2 regions of the Streptacidiphilus sp. PAMC 29251 genome follow, and region 2 is predicted to be linked to the other one. Evidence: riboswitches for the same ligand, from Rfam matches in the RefSeq annotation. Region 2 holds a riboswitch; the other holds the start of a gene.
What was found. A riboswitch is a leader RNA that binds a small molecule or an ion and turns the genes downstream of it on or off. The one in region 2 is predicted to bind thiamine pyrophosphate.
Positions count from the first base shown of each region.

Region 1 (10,276 bases), 2.8 Mb from region 2:
CCGCGGCGGCGTGCGGGTCGGCTGCTGCGGTGAGGGCGCGGACGACCACGATGCGGCGGGCGCCGGCGTCCAGGACCTGGTCCAGGTTGCCCGGGTCGATGCCGCCGATGGCGAAGAAGGGGCGGTCCGGTGCCAGCTGCGGCTGCTGCTTGGCGGCGTACTCGACCAGGCCGAGGCCCGGCGCGTGCCGACCCGGCTTGGTCGGGGTGGGCCAGACCGGGCCGGTGCAGAAGTAGTCGGCACCGGGTTCCACCAGCGCCGCGTCCACCTCCGCCTCGGCGTGGCAGGAGCGGCCGATCAGCACGTCGGGGCCGAGCACGGCGCGGGCGGCGGCGACCGGCAGGTCGTCCTGGCCCAGGTGCAGCACGTCGGAACCGGCGGCGTGGGCTACGTCGGCGCGGTCGTTCACCGCGAGCAGCCGGCCGTGCCGGCGGCAGGCGTCGGCGAAGACCTCCAGCGCCGCCAGCTCGTGCCGGGCCTCCAGGCCCTTGTCCCGCAGCTGGACGATGTCCACCCCGCCGGCCAGCACCGCGTCCAGGAACTCGGCCAGGTCGCCCTGCTCCCGGCGCGCGTCGGTGCAGAGGTAGAGCCGGGCCCCGGCCAGGGCCTCCCGCGCGGCGGCACCGCCCACCGAGCCGCTCACAGGGCCATCGCCTGCGCCCGGCGCTTGACCTCCGTGCCGCGGTTCTCGTTGAGGGCCTGCGCGGGGGTGCCGGGCAGCGAGGGGTCGTCGGTGAACAGCCACTCCAGCATCTCCTCGTCGGAGAAGCCGCTGTCGCGGAGCAGGGTCACCAGGCCGGTGATGCCCTTGACGGTGCCGCGCTCGCCGATGAAGGCGGCCGGGACCATCAGGGCGTTGTTCTCACCGCGGCGGACGGCGAGGATCGTGCCGTCGTCGACGAGACGGCGGACCTTCGTCACGATCAGGCCCCACTGCTCGGCGATCTCGGGGACGTTCATCCAGGCGGGAATCAGGGCGTCAATTTTGGGATCAATCTGGCTCACACCCCCAAGCCTGCCATCCCGGACCGCTCCCGCGCACCATCAGGCCCGGACGGCGGCCTTCAGCGGCACCGCGGGATCGGCCGCGCGGGACCGGTCCAGCGGCGTTCCGCGCTCGATCAGCCGCCGTCCCTGGGCCAGGTCGCGGGGCTGGTCCACGGCGAGCAGCGCCACCGGGACGTCCCCGCGCAGCCACAGCACGCCCCAGCCGCCGTCGCCGCCGGGGTCGCCGCGCCAGAGCAGCTCGTCGCCGGGGCCGTGGTGGCCCGCGTACTGGACCATCCGACCGAACTGCTCGGACCAGAAGTAGGGCACCGGGTCGTACACCAGGTCGCCCTCGGGGCCGCCGCTGCTCAGGGCGTTGGCCGCGGCCACCCTGGCCCCCTTCAGTGCGTTGTCCCAGTGGTGCACGGTCAGCCGGGCGCCGTAGCGGGCGGACGGGAAGGAGGCGCAGTCGCCGACCGCGAAACACCCCGTCCGCGGAGGCGCGCAGCGCGGAGTCGGCCGCCACCGCGCCGCGGTCGTCCAGGTCGATGCCGGAGCCGGCCAGCCAGCCGGTGTCCGGGCGGGCGCCGATGCCGACCACCACGGCGTCGGCGTCCAGCTCAGTGCCGTCGGTGAGCAGCACCGCGCTGCCGCCGACCCCTTCGAGCCGCTGCTCGGAGTCCACGATCCCGCCGACGGCGGTGCTGGTCCGCAGGTCCACCCCAGCCTCGGCGTACCAGCGCCGCATCAGCGCGCCGACCTCGGCGGGCAGTGCTCCGGCCAGCGGTTCCGGGGCCGCCTCGACCACGGTGACCTCGCAGTCGAGGGTCCTGGCCGCGGTCGCGGCCTCGGCGCCGATCCAGCCGGCGCCGACCACCACCAGCCGCGCGCCCGGGCGCAGCGCGGCCCTGAGCGCGACCGCGTCGTCGTGGGTGCGCAGCAGATGGGCAGCGGCGGGCTGCCCCGGCAGGGCGATCGCCCGGGCCCCGGTGGCCAGCACCAGCCGGTCGTACGCCAGCTCGCCGGCGTCGGTCAGCAGCCGGCGGCGGTCCAGGTCAAGGCCGGTGGCGGTCCGGTCGAGCAGCAGGTCGATGCCGAGGCCGCCGTAGTCCACTTCGAGCCGGGAGTTCTCGGCTTTTCCGAGCAGGACGTCCTTGGACAGCGGCGGCCGGTCGTACGGGAGGTGCGCCTCCGCGCCGACCAGGGCCAGCCCGCCCTGGTACCCGTGCCCGCGCAGGGCCATCGCCGTCTGCACTCCGGCCATCCCGGCCCCCACCACCACGATCTGCATCCCGTCACTGTACGGGCGCGGACCCCGACTAGAGTGGACCGGACAACCCGCGGGAGCCCGGCGTACCGGGCTGAGAGGGAGGCACTCGGCCTCCGACCGTCCGAACCTGATCCGGGTCATGCCGGCGAAGGGAGCGCGCCGCAGTGCCACGTGCCCATGGAACCGACTCCCATCAAACCGAACGGGCCAGCGATGTGCTGGTCGTCGGCGGCGGCGTGATCGGTCTCGCCACCGCCTGGCGCGCCGCCCAGCGCGGCCTCACCGTCACCGTCCTCGACCCGGACCCGGGCCGGGGCGCCAACCAGGTCGCCGCCGGGATGCTCGCCCCGGTGACCGAGCTGCAGTACGGCGAGGAGGAGCTGCTGCGGCTCGGCATCGCCTCCAACCGGCGCTACGCCGCCTTCGCCGCCGAGCTGGAGGCGCTGACCGGGCTGTCCACCGGCTACCGCGCCTGCGGAACGCTGGCCGTGGCGCTGGACGCCGACGACCGGGCCGAGCTGCGCGAGGTGCATGCCTTCCAGCAGCGGCTGGGCCTGACGGCGGAGTGGCTGACCGGCCGCGAGTGCCGTCGGCTGGAGCCGATGCTGGCCCCGTCCGTGCGCGGCGGCCTGCTGGTGGCCGGGGACCACCAGGTGGACGGACGGCGGCTGGGCGCGGCGCTGCTGGCGGCCTGCCTCGGGGCCGGCGTGCGGATCCACCGCTCCCGGGCCGCCCGGATCGAGCTGACCCCGGCGGCGGACCGGGTCACCGGCGCGCTGGCCGAGGACGGCACCGCGCTCGGCGCCGGGCAGACCGTGCTCGCGGCCGGCAGCTGGTCCGGCGCGATCCCCGGCCTCCCGGCCGCGGCGCAGCTGCCGGTGCGGCCGGTCAAGGGCCAGATCCTGCGGCTGCGGATGACCACCACCGCGGGCGCCCCGCTGCCCGGCGGACCCTTCCTGTCCCGCAATCTGCGCGCGGTGGTCCGCGGCACGCACCTCTACCTGGTCCCGCGCGAGGACGGCGAGCTGGTCGTCGGCGCGACCATGGAGGAGCAGGGCTACGACACCACCGTCACCGCCGGCGGGGTGTACGAGCTGCTCCGGGACGCGCACGAGCTGATGCCCGGGATCACCGAGCTGCCGCTGGTCGAGACCGGTTCCGGGCTGCGGCCCGGCACCCCCGACAACGCGCCGCTGCTCGGCCCGACCGCGCTGCCCGGGCTGGTCGCCGCGACCGGGCACCACCGCAACGGGGTGCTGCTCACCCCGGTCACCGCCGACGCCATCGCCGACTATCTGACCACCGGTCAACTCCCGCCCGAAGCCGCCGCGTTCACCCCGGCCCGGTTCACCACGGCCGGCCGCAACCCCGTTCCTGCCGTCCCGGAGGCCTCCCGATGACCACCCCGATGACCACCCTGTCCATCCGTGTCAACGGCGCCCCCCGCGACATCGCCCCCGGCACCACCCTCGCCGAGGTCGTCGCCGAGCTCAGCGCCGCGCCCTCGGGCGTGGCCGCCGCCGTCAACGAGTCGGTGGTGCCGCGCGGCGCCTGGCCGGCCACCCCGCTCGCCGCCGACGACCGGGTCGAGATCCTCACCGCCGTCCAGGGAGGCTGAGCACGCGTCATGTCCGACGACACCCTCACCATCGCCGACCGCAGCTTCAGCTCCCGACTGATCATGGGCACCGGCGGCGCGCCCAGCCTGGAGGTGCTGGAGCAGGCGCTGCAGCTGTCCGGGACCGAGCTGACCACCGTCGCCATGCGCCGGATCAACCCCTCCGCCCGCGGCTCCGTCCTGGAGGTGCTGCGGCGCAACGACATCCAGGTGCTGCCCAACACCGCCGGCTGCTTCACCGCGGGCGAGGCCGTGCTCACCGCCCGGCTGGCCCGCGAGGCGCTGGGCACCACCTGGATCAAGCTCGAAGTGGTCGCCGACGAGCGCACCCTGCTGCCCGACCCGATCGAACTGCTGGACGCCGCCGAGACCCTGGTCGACGACGGCTTCACCGTCCTCCCCTACACCAACGACGACCCGGTGCTGGCCCGGAAGCTGGAGGACGTGGGCTGCGCGGCGGTGATGCCGCTGGGCTCCCCGATCGGCTCCGGGATGGGCATCCGCAACCCGCACAACTTCCAGCTGATCGTGGAGCGGGCCGGCGTCCCGGTGATCCTGGACGCGGGCGCCGGCACCGCCTCGGACGCGGCGCTGGCGATGGAGCTGGGCTGCGCCGCGGTGATGCTGGCCACCGCCGTCACCCGGGCCCGGGAGCCGGCGCTGATGGCGGAGGCGATGCGGCACGCCGTCGAGGCCGGCCGGCTGGCCTTCCGGGCCGGCCGCATCCCGCGCCGCTTCCACGCCGAGGCGTCCTCGCCGATGGCGGGCCGGGCCGAGTTCGACCCGGAGGCCCCGGCGTTCTAGGCCGGGGCCGGAGAGCAGGACGCCGGCCGCGCGGCCCGGTTCGTAGCGGTACGGCAACAACTGCGCTGTCGGTACGCCCGGAGCCGCCACAAAGGCCCGTAAACTCCGTGGGATGGACACCACGCTGCACGACCCACTCCTCGGGCGGATGCTCGACGCCCGCTACCGGGTCGAGCAGCGCATCGCCGTCGGCGGCATGGCCACCGTCTACCGGGGCCTCGACACCCGGCTGGACCGGGTGGTCGCGCTGAAGGTGATGCACCCCGGGCTGGCCGGCGATCCCGAGTTCACCGCCCGCTTCATCCGCGAGGCCAAGGCGGTGGCCCGACTGGCGCACCCCAACGTGGTCAACGTCTACGACCAGGGCGCCGACGGCGACGCGGTGTTCCTGGCGATGGAGTACGTGCCCGGCTGGACCCTGCGCGACCTGATGCGGGACCGGGGCGCGCTGACGCCGCGTACGGTGCTGGACATCCTGGAGCCGATCCTGGCCGGTCTCGGCGCGGCCCACCGGGCCGGTCTGGTGCACCGGGACGTGAAGCCGGAGAACGTGCTGCTGACCGAGGACGGCCGGGTCAAGGTCACCGACTTCGGGCTGGTCCGGGCGGTCAGCGGGGAGAGCTCGGTCACCACCGGGCAGGTGATGGGCACGGTCTCCTACCTCGCCCCGGAGCAGATCGAGCAGGGCGCGACCGACCCGCGCACCGATGTCTACGCCTGCGGCATCCTGATGTTCGAGATGCTGACCGGCCGCAAGCCGTACACCGGCGAGAGCCCGATGCAGGTCATCTACCAGCACCTCAGCACGGACGTGCCGGCGCCTTCGACGCTGGTCCCGGGCCTGGCCGGGCAGTTGGACGCGATAGTGACCGCCGCCGCGGCGCGGGACGCCGCCCGCCGACCGGCCGACGCGGCCGAGCTGCTGGCCGTGCTGCAGCACGTCCGGCGCGAGCTGACCCCGGCCCAGCTGGACGCCGACCCCGGCCTCCCCGCCCCGCTCCCGCCGTACCCCGGCACGCCGCCCCCGGTGGAGCACACCAGCATCATGCAGCAGCTGCCGCCGGACCTGGTGATGCCCCGGCACGCCCAGCCGGTGGACCCGGGCCCGCGGCAGCCGCGGGCGAACCGCCGTCCGCAGCGGCAGCGGCGGCGCCGCGGCTGGGTGCTGCCGGTGTCGGTGCTGCTCGCGGTCGCCCTGATCGTCGGCGGCGCGGGCTGGGCCTGGAACGGCCTCTACATGCAGCTGCCGAGCGTGCTCGGCCAGAGCCGGGACACCGCGGTGAAGACGCTGCAGGACGACGGCCTGACGGTCAGGGTCCAGCAGGACTTCAGCAGCACCGTGGCCAAGGACCTGGTGATCAGCAGCGACCCGGCGGTGGGGACCAGGATCCGCAAGGACTCCACGGTGACCCTGGACGTGTCCAAGGGCCCCAACCGGCCCGCCGTCCCGAGCCTGGCCGGGCTGTCGCAGTCGGACGCCGAGCAGGCGGTCAAGGACGCCGGCCTGGCCGTGGGGCAGTTGTCCAAGGAGGGCAGCGACAGCGTCGCCAAGGGCGACGTGATCCGCAGCAGCCCGGCCGCGGGCAGCAAGCAGCAGCCGAACACCCCGATCGACCTGGTCATCAGCTCAGGACCGGCTCCGGTGGACCTGCCGAACGTGGTCGGCGAGTCGGTCGACGACGCCACCGCGGACCTGACCGACGCCCACTTCAAGGTCGTGGTCAGCCCGGACCAGGTGTACTCGAACGACGCGGACCCCGGCGAGGTGGCCGCGATGAGCCCGGACGGCGGTTCGGCGACCCCGGGCACGACGGTGACGCTGACCGTGTCCAAGGGCAAGCAGATGGTGGACGTGCCGGACGTGACCGGGCTGACCGAGAAGGACGCCAGGAAGCAGCTGACCGGCGCGGGCTTCAAGGTCCAGGTGGTCAAGCTCAATCCCTTCGGCAACCCGACCGTGAGCATCGAGAGCCCCAACGGGAAACCAGCAGGCCGCCAAGGGCAGTACGGTCACCATCACCCTGTTCTGACCGGACCGGGGCCACCCGCTCGGCCAAACCGGGGCACCCGCTGACAGAGCGGCAGAAGACGCTCCGTAAACTCCTGGCGCATGACCTCACCTGTCGCAGCCGACCTCTTCGACACCATGGCGACCATGCGGGCCATGCGCCGGCTCAGCGCCGAGCCGGTGCCGGACGAGCTGCTGGAACGTCTCGTCCAGGCCGCCGTGTACGGGCCGAGCGCGTCCAACGCCCAGGACTACCAGTACGTCCTGGTCACCGACAGAACGGTGATGACGACCCTGGCGCCGCTGTGGGCCCGCTGCGTGGACGCCTACATGGCCTCGGTCGGCCGGAGCACCCCCTCGGCGATGGACGACGCCGCGTACGAGCGGATGTGCGCCGCGATGGAGCACCAGAAGGACCACTTCGCGGACACCCCGGCGCTGGTCATCCCCTGCTACCGGTCCCCCAAGGTCAACGCCGACCTGGACGGGCTGCGCAGCATGGTCTCCACCCTGGGCACGGCCGGCCTCGGCCGGCTGGCCACCCGCGGCGGCCGGATCAGCCTGCTGGCGGAGGCGTCCAGCGTCTACCCGGGCGTGCAGAACCTGTTGCTGGCGGCGCGGCACCTCGGCCTGGGGGCGAATCTGACGATCTGGCACATGATGCTGGAACGGGAGTGGAAGGCCACCCTGGGCATCCCCTCGGACGTGCACACCTTCGCGGTGATCCCGATCGGCTGGCCGCTGGAGGCCTTCGGCCCGGTCCGCCGCCGCCCGCTGGCCGAGGTGCTGCACCGCAACCACTGGTGAGCCCGGTCACTCCTCTGCTTTGAGCAGCCGCTGCACCACGCTCACCCCGGACTCGGCCGGCGCCGCGTTGCGTTCCGGGTCCGGCTTCCGCGACACCACGGTGAAGCCGAGCCGCTGCGGCACCGCGCCGCTGGCCTTGTTGGCCTCGTCGTGGTGGACCTCCACACGGGTCACCCCGGGCAGTTGGAACGCCGCCGCGACCAGCGCGGCGGCGGCCATGGTGACCAGCCCCCGGCCGGACCGGGCCGGGTGGATCCAGTAGCCGATCTCCATCCCGCCGGGCCCGATCCGGCGCATCAGGCTGCACGCCCCGACCGGCTGCCCGTCGGTGGTGATCGCGTAGGTGTAGGCCGTGCCGGAGTCCCAGTCCTGCTGGGACCGCCGCAGGTGCTCCAGCGTGGTCTGCCGGGTGTGCACGGCGGCCCAGGGCATCCACGGCCGCAGGTGGTCCAGGGACTCCCCGATGATCCGGTCGAGCAGATCCACTTCCTCCAGCAGCCAGCGCCGCAGCACGACCCGGTCGTACGTCAGTGTCTCCGGTGGGTGCTCCATGGCGTGATTCTGCCTCAGAGCTCGGGGCCCTCGCCCGGCTTTTCCTGGTAGGAGTAGCGCTGCTCGGACCAGGGGTCGCCGATGTTGTGGTAGCCGCGCTCCTCCCAGAAGCCGCGGCGGTCGGCGGTCATGTACTCGATGCCGCGGACCCACTTGGGGCCCTTCCAGGCGTAGAGGTGGGGCACCACCATCCGCACCGGGAAGCCGTGCTCCACGGTGAGCGGGTCGTCGTTGCGGTGGGTGGCGAACAGCGAGGAGGCGTCGGCGAAGTCCTCCATCCGGAGGTTCGAGCTGAAGCCGTACTCGGCCCAGACCATCACATGGGTGACCTCGGGCGCGGGCGGCGCCAGCTCCAGCACGGTCGCCGTGGACACCCCGCCCCAGCGGCTGCCGAGCATGCTGAACCGGGTCACGCAGTGCAGGTCGGCGGTGACGGTGGTCATCGGCAGGGTCATGAAGCCCTGGTGGTCCCAGCTGTGCTTGTCACCCGAGGCGGTGGCCCCGAAGACCTGGAAACTCCCAGCTCAACGGTTTGAATCGGGGGATCGGGCCATAGTGCAGAACCGGCCACCCGCGTTGCAGCCGCTGCCCCGGCGGAAGCCCGCCCGGCACGGGGCGAATGAGGGACTCCTGGGCCCTGGCCTGCTCGTTCTCGGACTGACCCATGCCTCCATGGTGACAGACCGAGCCGGAACCGGACGCCCAGGGGCCCGGTGGCTGGCTGAATCGCCCCCCTCAGGCGAGTGTGACCTAACTGGTATCGGCACTCGCGCGGTGGAACGATACCCAAACCACTCCCGATTGCCACAGAAAGGGCGAGACCCCATGCAGGGCGACCCCGAGGTCCTCGAGTTCCTGAACGAGCAGCTGACCGCCGAGCTGACCGCGATCAACCAGTACTTCCTGCACTACAAGATGCAGGAGAACTTCGGCTGGACCAAGCTCGCGAAGTACACCCGCTCCGAGTCCATCGACGAGATGCGGCACGCGGAGACCCTGACCGACCGGATCCTCTTCCTGGACGGGCTGCCGAACTACCAGCGGCTGTTCCACATCCGGATCGGCCAGACCGTCGGCGAGATGTTCCAGGCCGACCGGCAGGTGGAGGTCGAGGCGATCGACCGGCTGCGGCGCGGGATCGTGGTGATGCGGGCCAAGGGCGACGTCACCTCGGCGAACATCTTCGAGAGCATCCTCGCCGACGAGGAGCACCACATCGACTACCTGGACACCCAGCTGGAGCTGCTGGAGAAGATCGGCGAGCCGCTGTACATCCAGTCCCTGATCGAGCAGCCCAGCAGCTAGGCGGCCTGCGCCTCGGCGTCGGGCTCGGGCAGGCCGAGCCGGGCGGCGAGGCGGGCGGTGGGGCAGGGGCGGGCGCCCTCGTGCCCGAGCAGGGCCTGGATCCGGCGGACGCAGGAGCCGCAGTCGGTGCCTGCCTTGCAGCCGTTGGCGACCTGGCGGGGCGTGGTGGCCCCGGCCGCGATCTCGTCGCGCACATGCTGCTCGGTGACCGCATGGCACATGCACACGTACATCGCGGTCGCTCCCGTCGGTTGGTAGTTCAGCTAAGGCTAACCTTACCCATCCGAGCGGGGCACCAAAAGACCCCCCGGGATCCGTTTTCGCGGATCCGAGGGGGTCTTCGTCACACTGCTGGGCGCCGAAGGGCGACCGGGCTACTGCCCGCGGTACATCTCGGCCACCAGGAACGCCAGGTCCAGCGACTGGCTGCGGTTGAGCCGCGGGTCGCAGGCGGTCTCGTAGCGCTGGTGCAGGTCGTCCTCGAAGACCTCGTCGCCGCCGCCGACGCACTCGGTCACATCGTCGCCGGTCAGCTCCACATGGATGCCGCCCGGGTGGGTGCCGAGTGCCCGGTGCACCTCGAAGAAGCCCTTGACCTCGTCCAGGACGTCGTCGAAGCGGCGGGTCTTGTGGCCGGTCTCGGCCTCGTAGGTGTTGCCGTGCATCGGGTCGCTGATCCAGACCACCTGGGCGCCGCTCGCGGTGACCTTCTCGACCAGCTCCGGAAGCTTGTCGCGGACCTTGCCCGCGCCCATCCGGGTGATGAAGGTGAGCCGTCCGGGCTCGCGCTCCGGGTCGAGCCGGTCGATCAGCGTCAGCGCCTCGTCCACGGTGGTGGTCGGGCCGAGCTTGACCCCGATCGGGTTGCTGATCTGCGAGGCGAACTCGATGTGCGCGCCGTCCAGCTGCCGGGTCCGCTCGCCGA
Region 1 covers NZ_CM135725.2:2,798,043-2,808,318, forward strand. Annotated here, with positions in the region: gene thiE (thiamine phosphate synthase) at 1-643, opposite strand, end outside; gene ACXKR8_RS13065 (Rv2175c family DNA-binding protein) at 640-1,005, opposite strand; partial or broken gene ACXKR8_RS13070 (NAD(P)/FAD-dependent oxidoreductase) at 1,045-2,278, opposite strand; TPP riboswitch at 2,327-2,412, shown strand; gene thiO (glycine oxidase ThiO) at 2,422-3,657, shown strand; gene thiS (sulfur carrier protein ThiS) at 3,654-3,875, shown strand; gene ACXKR8_RS13085 (thiazole synthase) at 3,885-4,679, shown strand; gene pknB (Stk1 family PASTA domain-containing Ser/Thr kinase) at 4,792-6,753, shown strand; gene ACXKR8_RS13095 (nitroreductase family protein) at 6,790-7,494, shown strand; gene ACXKR8_RS13100 (GNAT family N-acetyltransferase) at 7,501-8,046, opposite strand; partial or broken gene ACXKR8_RS13105 (sulfite oxidase-like oxidoreductase) at 8,061-8,712, opposite strand; gene bfr (bacterioferritin) at 8,872-9,351, shown strand; gene ACXKR8_RS13115 ((2Fe-2S)-binding protein) at 9,348-9,584, opposite strand; partial or broken gene ACXKR8_RS13120 (class II 3-deoxy-7-phosphoheptulonate synthase) at 9,726-10,276, opposite strand, start outside.
Region 1: another riboswitch for thiamine pyrophosphate. It lies ahead of thiO (glycine oxidase ThiO); the one in region 2 lies ahead of ACXKR8_RS26445 (purine-cytosine permease family protein).

Region 2 (10,276 bases):
CGGTCCGCGCGCCCTCCACCCTGGGCACCTTCCTGCGCTCCTTCACCCACGGCCACAACCGCCAGCTCCACCGCGTTCACCGCGACTTCCTGGCCCGACTGGCCCGCAGCACCCCACTGCTGCCCGGCGCCGACACACTGATGTTCATCGACATCGACCCCACCCACCGCCGCGTGTACGGCCACGCCAAGCAGGGCGCGCAGGTCGGCCGCCTCAAGGGCCAGCGCACCCTGCACCCGATCCTGGCCACCCTGTCCACCCCGATCGCCCGGCCCGTGATCGGCGCGGTCCGCCTGCGCCGCGGCAAGGCCGCCGACGTCCGCGGAGCCGAGAGCTTCGTGAGCGAGGCCCTGGCCATAGCGAAGGAGACCGGCGGCACCGGGATCCGCCTGGTCCGCGCGGACAGCAAGTTCTACACCGCCGACGTGGTCGCCGCCTGCCGCCGGGCCGGCGCCCGATTCTCCCTGACCACCGGCATGAACCCCTCCATCGCGGGCGCGATCTCCCGCATCCCGCAGGAGTCCTGGACGGCGATCCGCTACCCGGACGCCTTCGTCGACCCCGACACCGGCGAGATGGTCTCCGACGCCGAGGTCGCCGAGATCCCCTACACCGCCTTCACCGGCCGAAGGAAGTCCGAGCACGTCACCGCCCGGCTGATCGTGCGCCGGGTCCGCCGATTGAACGCCGAAGTGGCCCAGGGTCAGGGCGAGTTGTTCACCGCCTGGCGTTACCACCCCGTCTTCACCGACAGCTCCTTCGCGGTGCTGCAGGCGGAACTGCACCACCGGCAGCACGCCGTGGTGGAGCAGGTGATCGCGGACGGGAAGTCCGGGCCTCTGGCCCACCTGCCGTCCGGGAACTTCCAGGCCAACGCCGCGTGGCTGACCCTGTGGGCGATGTCGCACAACCTGCTGCGGGCCGCCGGTGCGCTGACCTCGGTCTTCCACGCCAAGGCCACCACAGCGACCCTGCGCGCCCACCTGGTCCACGTCCCGGCCCGGCTCGCGCGCACCGCGCGCACCAAATTGACGGTGCATCTGCCCGAGCACTGGCCCTGGCGCGACGCCTTCACCGCCCTGTTCGAGGCCGTCCACTCCCCACCGCCGCGCCCGGCGGCCTGACCGCCACAAGATCCCGCACCGCGACGGCCCGACGGCCACCGGCGACAGCGCCACCAACCGCTCCCGACCCCGCACAACCCCTCGGACAGGCCGCGACCCGCGCACGGCGGCTACCGCACACCCTCAACCTGTTGCCCCCAGCGGCCGACCGTCCACGGGCAGGAGAGCAACCCCGAAATGATCAGCCGGTGGATTCGGGCTGACGGCTCGACCAGCTGGAACGCCTCGCGGCGGAATCCACCACCGGAGTGATCCAGCCGCTGGAGGCAGACGCGCAGGACCACGGCCGCTGGGCCCGCTGGAGTCGGCCCTACCTCGGTCTGCCGTGGACCGACGCACCGTTCCTGTGGGCCGAGAGCTACTTCTACCGTCGCCTGCTCTCCGCCACCGGATACTTCACGCCCGGTCCCATGCAGGGAATTGACCCCTTCGCCCCGTTCAAGGACGCCGAACTGCGCGGCCCCGCCGTCGAGGAGGAACTCTCCGCGCTGGACAGCATCACAGCCCTGGATCAGGACGAGCGGACAGCCGCCCTGCTCTCGTCCTCGCTCTGGGGCAATCGCGCCGACCTCAGCTTCCAGATCACCGCAGGACAATCCGATGCCCTCGGCACCGGCGGACTCCTGGCGGACGACCGTGCGGCCCTGAGCGCCCAGCTGCGTACCCGGCCGCCCGGGCGGGGCTGCCTGATCGCCGACAACTCGGCCCGCGAGCTGCTCCCGGACCTCGTCCTGCTCGACCACCTGCTGGCCTCCGGACTTGCCGCCACCGCGGTCCTCTACATCAAGCCCCATCCCTACTACGCGTCCGACGCCACAACCGCCGACACTTTCGCACGCTGGGCCTGCTGCTGGAGGTGACCCTCACACCCGCCAACGTGCACGACTCGATGGCAACCCCGGACCTGCTGGAGCGGTTCATGGACGCGCCGGGCCGGCTGCTGAGACTGGTCTGGGCCGACAGCGCCTACCAGGGCCCGGCCCTGGCACAGGCGTTCGCCCGACACGGGATGAAGGTCCAGGTCGTGCGGCGAGGCGAGGGGCAGGCGGGGTTCGTGGTGCTGGCACGTCGGTGGGTGGTGGAGCGGACTCTGGGCTGGCTCTCCCGGGCCCGCCGGCTCAACCGCGACCACGAGCGCCGCCCCGACCACCACGAGCAGATGGTGTGGTGGGCCGCCCTGGTCACCCTGACCCGCCGAATGGCACGCGAGCGGGTGCACTGGCCGGACCGGCGGTCCCAGCGGCTGGAGTCGTCACTGCCCTGAACACCCCGCCGCGCTCGCGCAGCAGCCAACCGCGCGCCTCCAGCGCATAGGCGCGGTGCCGCACCTTCTCCACCTCGTTCATCCGCGCCGCATCCCGCCCCAGCGCCCGCGTCAGCTCCTGCACGGTCACCGGCCCCGGCGCTGCGGCAGCCACCGCGAAGACCTGCCGGTAGACCCCCGACAACATGTCCCCGTCTAGGCCGGCCCGCCATGTCGGCGGCCGCGGATCACGACCCGCACCCACACCCGTCCCCACCGCCAGCGGCTCTCCCGCCGCAAGCACTGACGACAAGTCATCTGCCCTGACCTGCACGAACTCCGGTCCCGGGCCGCCCTCCACGCGCCGGGTGGAACCCTCACCCTCCTCAGCCAACGCGCGCATCACCTCCTCGCGGGCGATACACGCGTGGTCCACACGCTGCCGCGCCGCGGCAGCGTGCTCCTCGGCCTCCCGCACCGCCTCCAGCCAGGACTCGAGCTCTTCTCGCGCCCGCGCTTCACGACACTCCAGCAGAGCAATCACCGACGGCACCGCACACCTCGCCGGACAGAATCAACCGTCCGCTAGCTGCCCCGACCCGACCGCTACCACACCCACCCGCCCATAAAACCGCAGCTCATCGAGCTACAGCATGGTTCACCACCACGCTCTGAGAACCCCAGCTCTGGGATGCCGCGACCAAGGGGGTGGCCCTGGAATGGGCCCCGGGCGTCAGCCTCGTGACCTGGAATAGGCGAAACACCACCCCCTCTTCCCCACCGGGCACCGGTGCCGCCTCCGTGTGCCGGGCGACCAAGCGACGCAGCCGCTGCACCATGAGCCCCGATTCATCCACACAGACAGACGCAACACCATCGTCCGCCGCCCCTACAGCGGGTACCTCAATCAGCCAGTCGCAGGTCGTCCCAGCCCGCTCAATCGGCTTGGGAGCCACACGTCAACGGCCGTGACGACGCCCAGGTGGGGCAGCTGGCCGCTTCCGCGCAAGGCCGTCGCCACCAGGCACCCGACGCCCCCGTGGACACCCCTATGGACAGGCCCGTGGAAACCCCCGACCACAACCCGCGCTCATAGCAGGTTCCTGGACGCCCCGTCCAGTCCCCGGAACCCATCCAAACCGGGCAGCGGCCGGCACCGTTAGGTCCGCGACCAGCCCGGATCCAGTCCCCGCATAGTCCCCGCACACTGGATCAACGCGGCACGAATTGAACGCCCATGGGATGGAAATCGAAAAGGATGGGTATCGGAATTCATCCGAGACCCACCCCGACCTGCGTGTTCTGATCTGCGGAGAGCGAGGGATTCGAACCCTCGGTACGGGGTTACCGCACGACAGTTTTCAAGACTGTTCCCTTAGGCCGCTCGGGCAGCTCTCCTTGCGCGGGTGGTGAGATCCGCGCTCAGGGATCTTCTCATGAGTCGGGGGCTGTTGGGGAAGCAATTGGCCCCGTACGGCGGTGGTGCCGGGTGACGTACGGGGCCGGGCGCTGCGGTGGGGCGGGTGGAGCGGCGCTGCGGTGGGACGGGGTGGTGCTGCCCTGCGGTGGGCGGGTGCCGTCCGGGCCGCCTACTCGCCCCGGCCCTACTGGTCGCCCACGCGGGAGCCCAGGGTGACGCTGGTGGTGTGGGGCTTGCCGTCGCGGGTGTAGGTGACGGTGACGACGTCGCCGGGGTGGTGCGACCAGATCTCGCTGACCAGCGTCGGACCGCTGTCGATCTGGACGCCGCCGAGCTCGGTGATGATGTCGCCGGCCTTGAGGCCGGCCTTGTCGGCGGGGCCGCCGGGGGTGATCGCCGGGGTGCCCTGGACCGGGGCGGTGGCGATCTTGGCGCCGGCGCCCTGGTAGGTGTCGTCGCGCAGCACACCGATGATCGGGTAGGTCGGCTTGCCGGTCTTGATCAGCTGCTGGGCGACCCAACTGGCCTGGTTGATCGGGATCGCGAAGCCCAGGCCGATGCTGCCGGACTGGGCACCGGTGTCGCTGTTCTGCCCGGTCGACTGGATCGCCGAGTCGATGCCGATGACCTGCCCGGAGGCGTTCATCAACGGACCGCCGGAGTTGCCCGGGTTGATCGAGGCGTCGGTCTGCAGCGCGTTCATGTACGAGGTCTGCGCGCCGGTCTCGTCGCCGGAGGCGACCGGGCGGTTCTTGGCGCTGATGATGCCGGAGGTGACCGTCCCGGACAGGCCGAACGGGGCGCCGATGGCGATCGTGGTGTCGCCCACCGCGACCGCGTCGGAGTTGCCGAGGGCCAGCGGCACCAGCGGCTTCTTCGGCGTTCCGTCGATCTTGATCACCGCGACGTCGTAGCCGGAGGCGCGGCCGACGATGGTCGCCGGGTAGCTGGTGCCGTCGGAGAACTTCACCGACAGCTTGCCGCCGTTGTCCGAGGGGGCGACCACGTGGTTGTTGGTGAGGATGTGGCCGGCCGTGTCGAAGACGAAGCCGGTTCCGGTGCCGGACTCCTGCGAGTTGCTCGCCGAGATGGTCACCACGCTGGGCAGCGCCTTCGCCGCGATGCCGGCGATGCTGTTGGGCGACCGGCTGAGCGCCTTGGGGTCGGGGCTGGAGGACACGCTGGTGGTGCCGTTGGAGCTGTTGTGGGTCTCCACCGCGGCCCCGATGCCGCCGCCGATGCCGCCCGCGACCAGCGCGGTCACGGCGAGCAGCGCCAGCAGACCGCCGCGGCGCTTCTTGCGCGGCGGCGTGGTGCCGTAGGGGCCGTACGGGCCCTCGCCCGGCGTGGGGTAGGCCGCAGCCGGGTATCCGCCGTACGGCGGCGGGGGCTGGTTCGGGGGCTGCTCGCCACCGTAGGCCGGGGGCTGCTCGGCGGAGCCGTAGGCCGGGGGCTGCTGCGGGTACACCGGAGCGTCCGCCGGGAAGGCCGGAGGCTGGGGCTGCGACTGGGCTGAGGGCTGCGACTTGGCATAGGGCTGCTCGGGGTGCGCGGCCTGGACCGGGGCCGGCGGGAAGGCGGGAGCCTCCGGGACGGCGGGTGTGCCGGCCGCGGCACCTGCGGCAACCGGCAGCTGGGCGGTCGGCGCCTGAGCGGAAGGCTGCTCGGCATAGGGCTGCTGAGCGGAAGGCTGCTCGGCGAAGGACTGCTGAGCGGACGGCTGCTGGACGGACGGCGGCGGGAAACCCGCGAGCGTCGGGTCGACCGGCGGTGAGACCGGCTGGACGACGGTGTCGTCCGCGGCGTCAGTCGGCACGGCGCGCTCCTGCGCGTAGGGGGACGGCCCCGCGGCTTCCCCGTCGGCGGGAGCGGGCTGCTGCGACCCGGCGTACCCGCCCTCGTGCTCGGTACTCACGAATGACCTCCTCCTGAGGGACTTTCGTCCCAAGCATTGCCCACCCGTTGTCAGGGCATCGTAAGGGTCAGCCATGGGCTATTTCCCCTGACCGCATCTATAGCGCATGCATGTGAGAGCTTCCTTAGGCACCCCACAGCTACGCTCATCCGCGCCTCAGCCCAGTTTCATTCAAGGCCCCGGGCAGGACCCGGGCAGGACCCGGGCAGGACCCGGACAACCCGACCCCCGAGCTGCCGCCGCCGGAGCTTCGTCCAGGCAGCGCCGGAGCTTCGTCCAAGGCGACGCCGGGGCTCCGCCCGCCGGCCGGGGCTTCGTCCAAGCTGCGGACGGAGCCCTTGGCCCGCTGGTGGGGAGGCCCTACCATGACGATCGAACACATACGCGGGAGCTTGGACCATTCCAGGCTGAGAGGGCGCCGAACGGGGCGCCGACCGCTTGAACCTGACCGGGTAATGCCGGCGTAGGGAGCTGAGAGCGTCGTGACGTCCGTTTCATCTTCCCCTCCCCCTGTCCTCGAACAGGGACCCTCCGATGTTCGGGCCGAAGCCCCGCTCACCCTCGACACCAGGCCGCCGCGCGCCCTCGGCTTCCGGGACCAGGCCGCGTTCTGGACCAATCTCGGCGTCAGCCTGATCGGCTTTCAGAGCGCGGCGACCGTCCTGGTGGTCAACGGGAAGAACCTCTCCATCCCGGCCGCGCTGACCGCGGTCGTGGTCGGCACGGTGATCGGCTCGCTGATGCTGGGCATCGCCGCGGTGATCGGCACCCGGGCCGGTGCGCCGGCGATGGCGATCCTGCGCGGCCTGTTCGGCACCCGGCTCTCCTACCTCCCGACGGTGCTCAACATCGTCCAGTGCCTGGGCTGGGGCGTGTTCGAGCTGACCGTGATCGCGATGGGCGCCAACGCGCTCTTCGACGGCGGCCCGCACTGGCTGTACGTGCTGGCCGCCGGGGCGCTGACCACCGCGATGACGATCCGTCCGCTGGGCTCCATCGCCGTGCTGCGCAAGTACGTGGCGGTCGCGGTCGGCATCGCCATGCTGTTCTTCACGGTGGAGCTGCTGCGCCGCGGCGTGCCCGCGCCCAAGGACGGCAGCTGGTCCGGCTTCCTGCCGGCCGTGGACTCGGTGATCGCGGTCTCCATCTCCTTCGTGCCGCTGGCCGCCGACTACACCCGGCACGCGAAGAGCACCCGCAGCTCCTTCTGGGGCGCGTTCAGCGGCTACACCCTCTCCCAGGTCTGGTGCTACCTGGTCGGGCTGATCGCGCTGCTCCAGGTGGGCGGCGACGCCGACAAGATCTTCACCACCTTTATGGGGATCACCGCGGGCTGGCTGTTCTTCGCCGTGCTGGTGCTGCGGGAGGCGGACCAGTCCTTCGCCAACGTCTACTCGACGGCCATGTCGGTGCAGAACCTCTTCCCGAGGGTCGACCGCCGGATCCTGACCGTCGGCCTGGGCGCGCTGGTCACCGGGCTGGCACTGCTGGTCACCGACTTCAGCGGGTACGAGGCGTTCCTCGGCCTGATCGGGGCGGTGTTCGTGCCGCTGTCGGCGGTCCTGGCGGTGGACTTCTTCTTCGGCGCGGGGAAGCGGGAGGGAGGCTGGGATCTCAGCGAGGACGCGCCTACCCGCTGGCTGACGCTGGTGCCCTGGGCGGTGGGCTTCGTGGTCTATCAGCTGATCTACCCGGCCGAGCTGACCGGCTGGGCGAGCTGGTGGCCGACGTTCTGGGCCCATGCGCAGCACGCGCTGCACTTCCAGCCGCAGGTGTGGACCTCGGCGTCGCTGTTCTCCTTCGCCGTCCCCGCGCTGCTCACCTGGGCGCTGACCCCGCTGCTCCGCAAGGGTCACTGACCCCGGCCGTCGAACAGGGCCACTGAGCAGGGTCGTTAACCGGACACCTGGCCACTGTTCACCTGGGACAGCCGGGGTCCGGGCCGCGGACGATTTATCGTGGTGCCGTGTCCAACGTTCGACTCACCCCGGTTGTCCTTCCCAACCGCCAGGCCACACGTGTCGTCGCCCATCGGGGCGCCTCCGGCACCTTCGCCGAGCACACCCTCGCGGCCTACAAGCTGGCCATCGACCAGGGCGCCGACGCCCTCGAGTGCGATGTCCGGCTCACCGCCGACGGCCATCTGGTCTGTGTGCACGACCGGACGGTCGACCGGACCTCCAACGGCCGGGGGGTGGTGTCGACGCTGGAGCTGGCCCAGCTGTCCGAACTGGATTTCGGTTCCTGGAAGGGCGACCCGGTCGACTGGGCCGACGAGGAGCACACCGCCGTACTCACCCTGGAGCGGCTGCTGGAGCTGGCCACCAGCTCCGGCCGACGGGTCGAGCTCGCCATCGAGACCAAGCACCCCACCCGTTACGCGGGCCTCGTGGAGCGCAAACTCCTCGAACTGCTGCACCGATTCGATCTGGTCACCCCCAGCACCGGCGAGCGCTCCCCGGTCCGGATCATGAGCTTCTCCCAGCTCTCGCTGCGCCGGGTGCGCGAGCTGGCGCCCGCCGTCCCCACCGTCTACCTGACCGAACGGGTACCCCTGCGCTTCCGGGACGGCAGCCTCCCCTACGGGGCCAGGATCGCCGGCCCGGGCATCACGCTGGTCCGGGAGAACCCCGGGTACGTGGCCGCGCTGCACCGCGCCGGGCACCGGGTGCACGTCTGGACGGTGGACCGTCCCGAGGACGTGGAGCTGTGCCTGCGGCTGGGCGTGGAGGCCATCATCACCAATCATCCGCGCCAGGTACTTGACCAGCTGGGGCGTTAGTACCCACGATACGAAGTCCGGGAGAGCGCGATCTGACCGAGGCCCGGCGGGCGTACGCGGGCGCACCGGAATGGCTGGAATATCCCCCGGATCGCCATTCTTCACCACCCTTGATAAACCCTCAGTGACGGCCTGGCTACGCTTAGTGAAATGAGTGCCGAGGGTTCGATTTGTTGTGCCAAGAAGGCTGGTTGCGGTCCTTCTATTCTCGTTTCCGCTGTGCTCGCACCGGGCATTCACATCCTGGTTGACAGCTGAGGAGGAGGTCCGGGGGTGGCGCTGGTGGTAGCGCGAGATGTGCCGACTTCTTCGGCGACCATGGCCGTGCCGCATGGTCCGGAATGCGTGAGCGCCGCACGGCGGCGGCTGCGCAAGGACCTCGCCGGTCAGCAGGTACCCGATGTCGTCATCGACGACGCCGTCCTCATACTCTCCGAGCTCCTGAGCAACGCGTGCCGGCATGCCCGGCCGCTGGAACCGGTGCAGCTGCCGGTGCCGGTACTCGAGCTGGTGCAGGTGCCGGAGCAGCAGGACCACGATCCCGACGACCCGGACGGCCGCGACGACGGGCGGGTGGTCGTCGGCTGGGAGCTGCACAGCGACGGGCTGCTCACGGTCGAGGTCACCGACGGCGGCGGCCCGACCCGTCCCAGGCGCGGCAGCCCTTCGCTCACCGCGCGCGGCGGCCGGGGTCTCGGCATCGTCGGACAGCTGGCGAGCGACTGGGGCGTCAGGGACGCACCGGGCGAGGTGACGGTCTGGGCGGTGCTGCCGGTACGGGCCCGGCACGCCCGGCGCGGCGAGACCGAGCACTCGGCGACGAGCGCGGTCTGAACCTTGCGGGGTCCGAAACCGTCACCGGAGCCGCACCGGGCACCCGGCTGACGCCGGGACACCGGCGCGGCCGCGGTCGTCCGCGACGGCGGCTGAGCACCACTAGGCTCGGGGCGGAAAGTTGTGAGCCGCCCCACCGGGAGAATCCGCACCATGGCCAAGAAGCCCGCGAAGAAGGCGCCCGTGCGCGCCCAGTCCACCGCTGCCGCCACCGGGGAGATCCCGGTCGTCGGCGCGCGCGAAGCGTGCCCCTGCGGTTCGGGCCGCCGCTACAAGGCCTGCCACGGTCGCGAGGCCTCGCACGCGGTGCAGGAACTGGTGCAGCGTCCGTTCGAGGGACTGGCCGGCGAGGGCGACTGGGTCGCGCTGCGCGAGCTGGTCCCGGCCGCGACGGTGCCGCTGACGCTGACCGCCGAGGCCCTGGCCGGCGCCACCGGCGAGGTTCCCTCGGTGACCCTGGCGACGGTGCTGCCGATGGCCTGGCCGGCCCTGCGCCGCCAGGACGGCAGCGTGCTGCTCGGCCTGCAGACCCAGAGCTCCTCCGGCGACATCAGCCGGGACCTGGCCGACGCCCTGGTGCAGGCGCTCGCGGCCGAGCCGGGCACGCCCGTCCCGCCGCGCCGTCCGGCGCCCGGAACCCCGCGGCTGCAGGAGCTGCTGGACACCTCGGCGGCGTTCGAGCCGACCGTGCACACCGGCTTCGAGTACTGGCTGGAGGACTCGGAGGCGGCCACCGGCGAGGTCGCCGCCTCGCTGGAGGCCGCCAACGCCGAGGTCATCCCGACCGTCCGGCTGACCTCGGTGGACACCGCCTACTGGTGCTCGGTGCCGGACCGGAACCACCTGCGCTGGGTGATGCCGCACGCCGAGGAGCCGCTGCTGGACGCGCTGGCGCGGCTGGCCGCGGCCGACGAGGCCGGCCTGGGCGAGGGCACCAAGCTGGTCGGCTCCTTCCGTG
Region 2 covers NZ_CM135725.2:5,592,160-5,602,435, reverse strand. Annotated here, with positions in the region: gene ACXKR8_RS26470 (IS1380 family transposase) at 1-1,124, shown strand, start outside; gene ACXKR8_RS26465 (ARMT1-like domain-containing protein) at 1,373-1,984, shown strand; gene ACXKR8_RS26460 (transposase) at 1,981-2,388, shown strand; tRNA gene ACXKR8_RS26455 (tRNA-Ser) at 3,678-3,765, opposite strand; gene ACXKR8_RS26450 (S1C family serine protease) at 3,972-5,702, opposite strand; TPP riboswitch at 6,077-6,190, shown strand; gene ACXKR8_RS26445 (purine-cytosine permease family protein) at 6,185-7,561, shown strand; gene ACXKR8_RS26440 (glycerophosphodiester phosphodiesterase) at 7,669-8,484, shown strand; gene ACXKR8_RS26435 (ATP-binding protein) at 8,758-9,318, shown strand; gene ACXKR8_RS26430 (DUF5926 family protein) at 9,472-10,276, shown strand, end outside.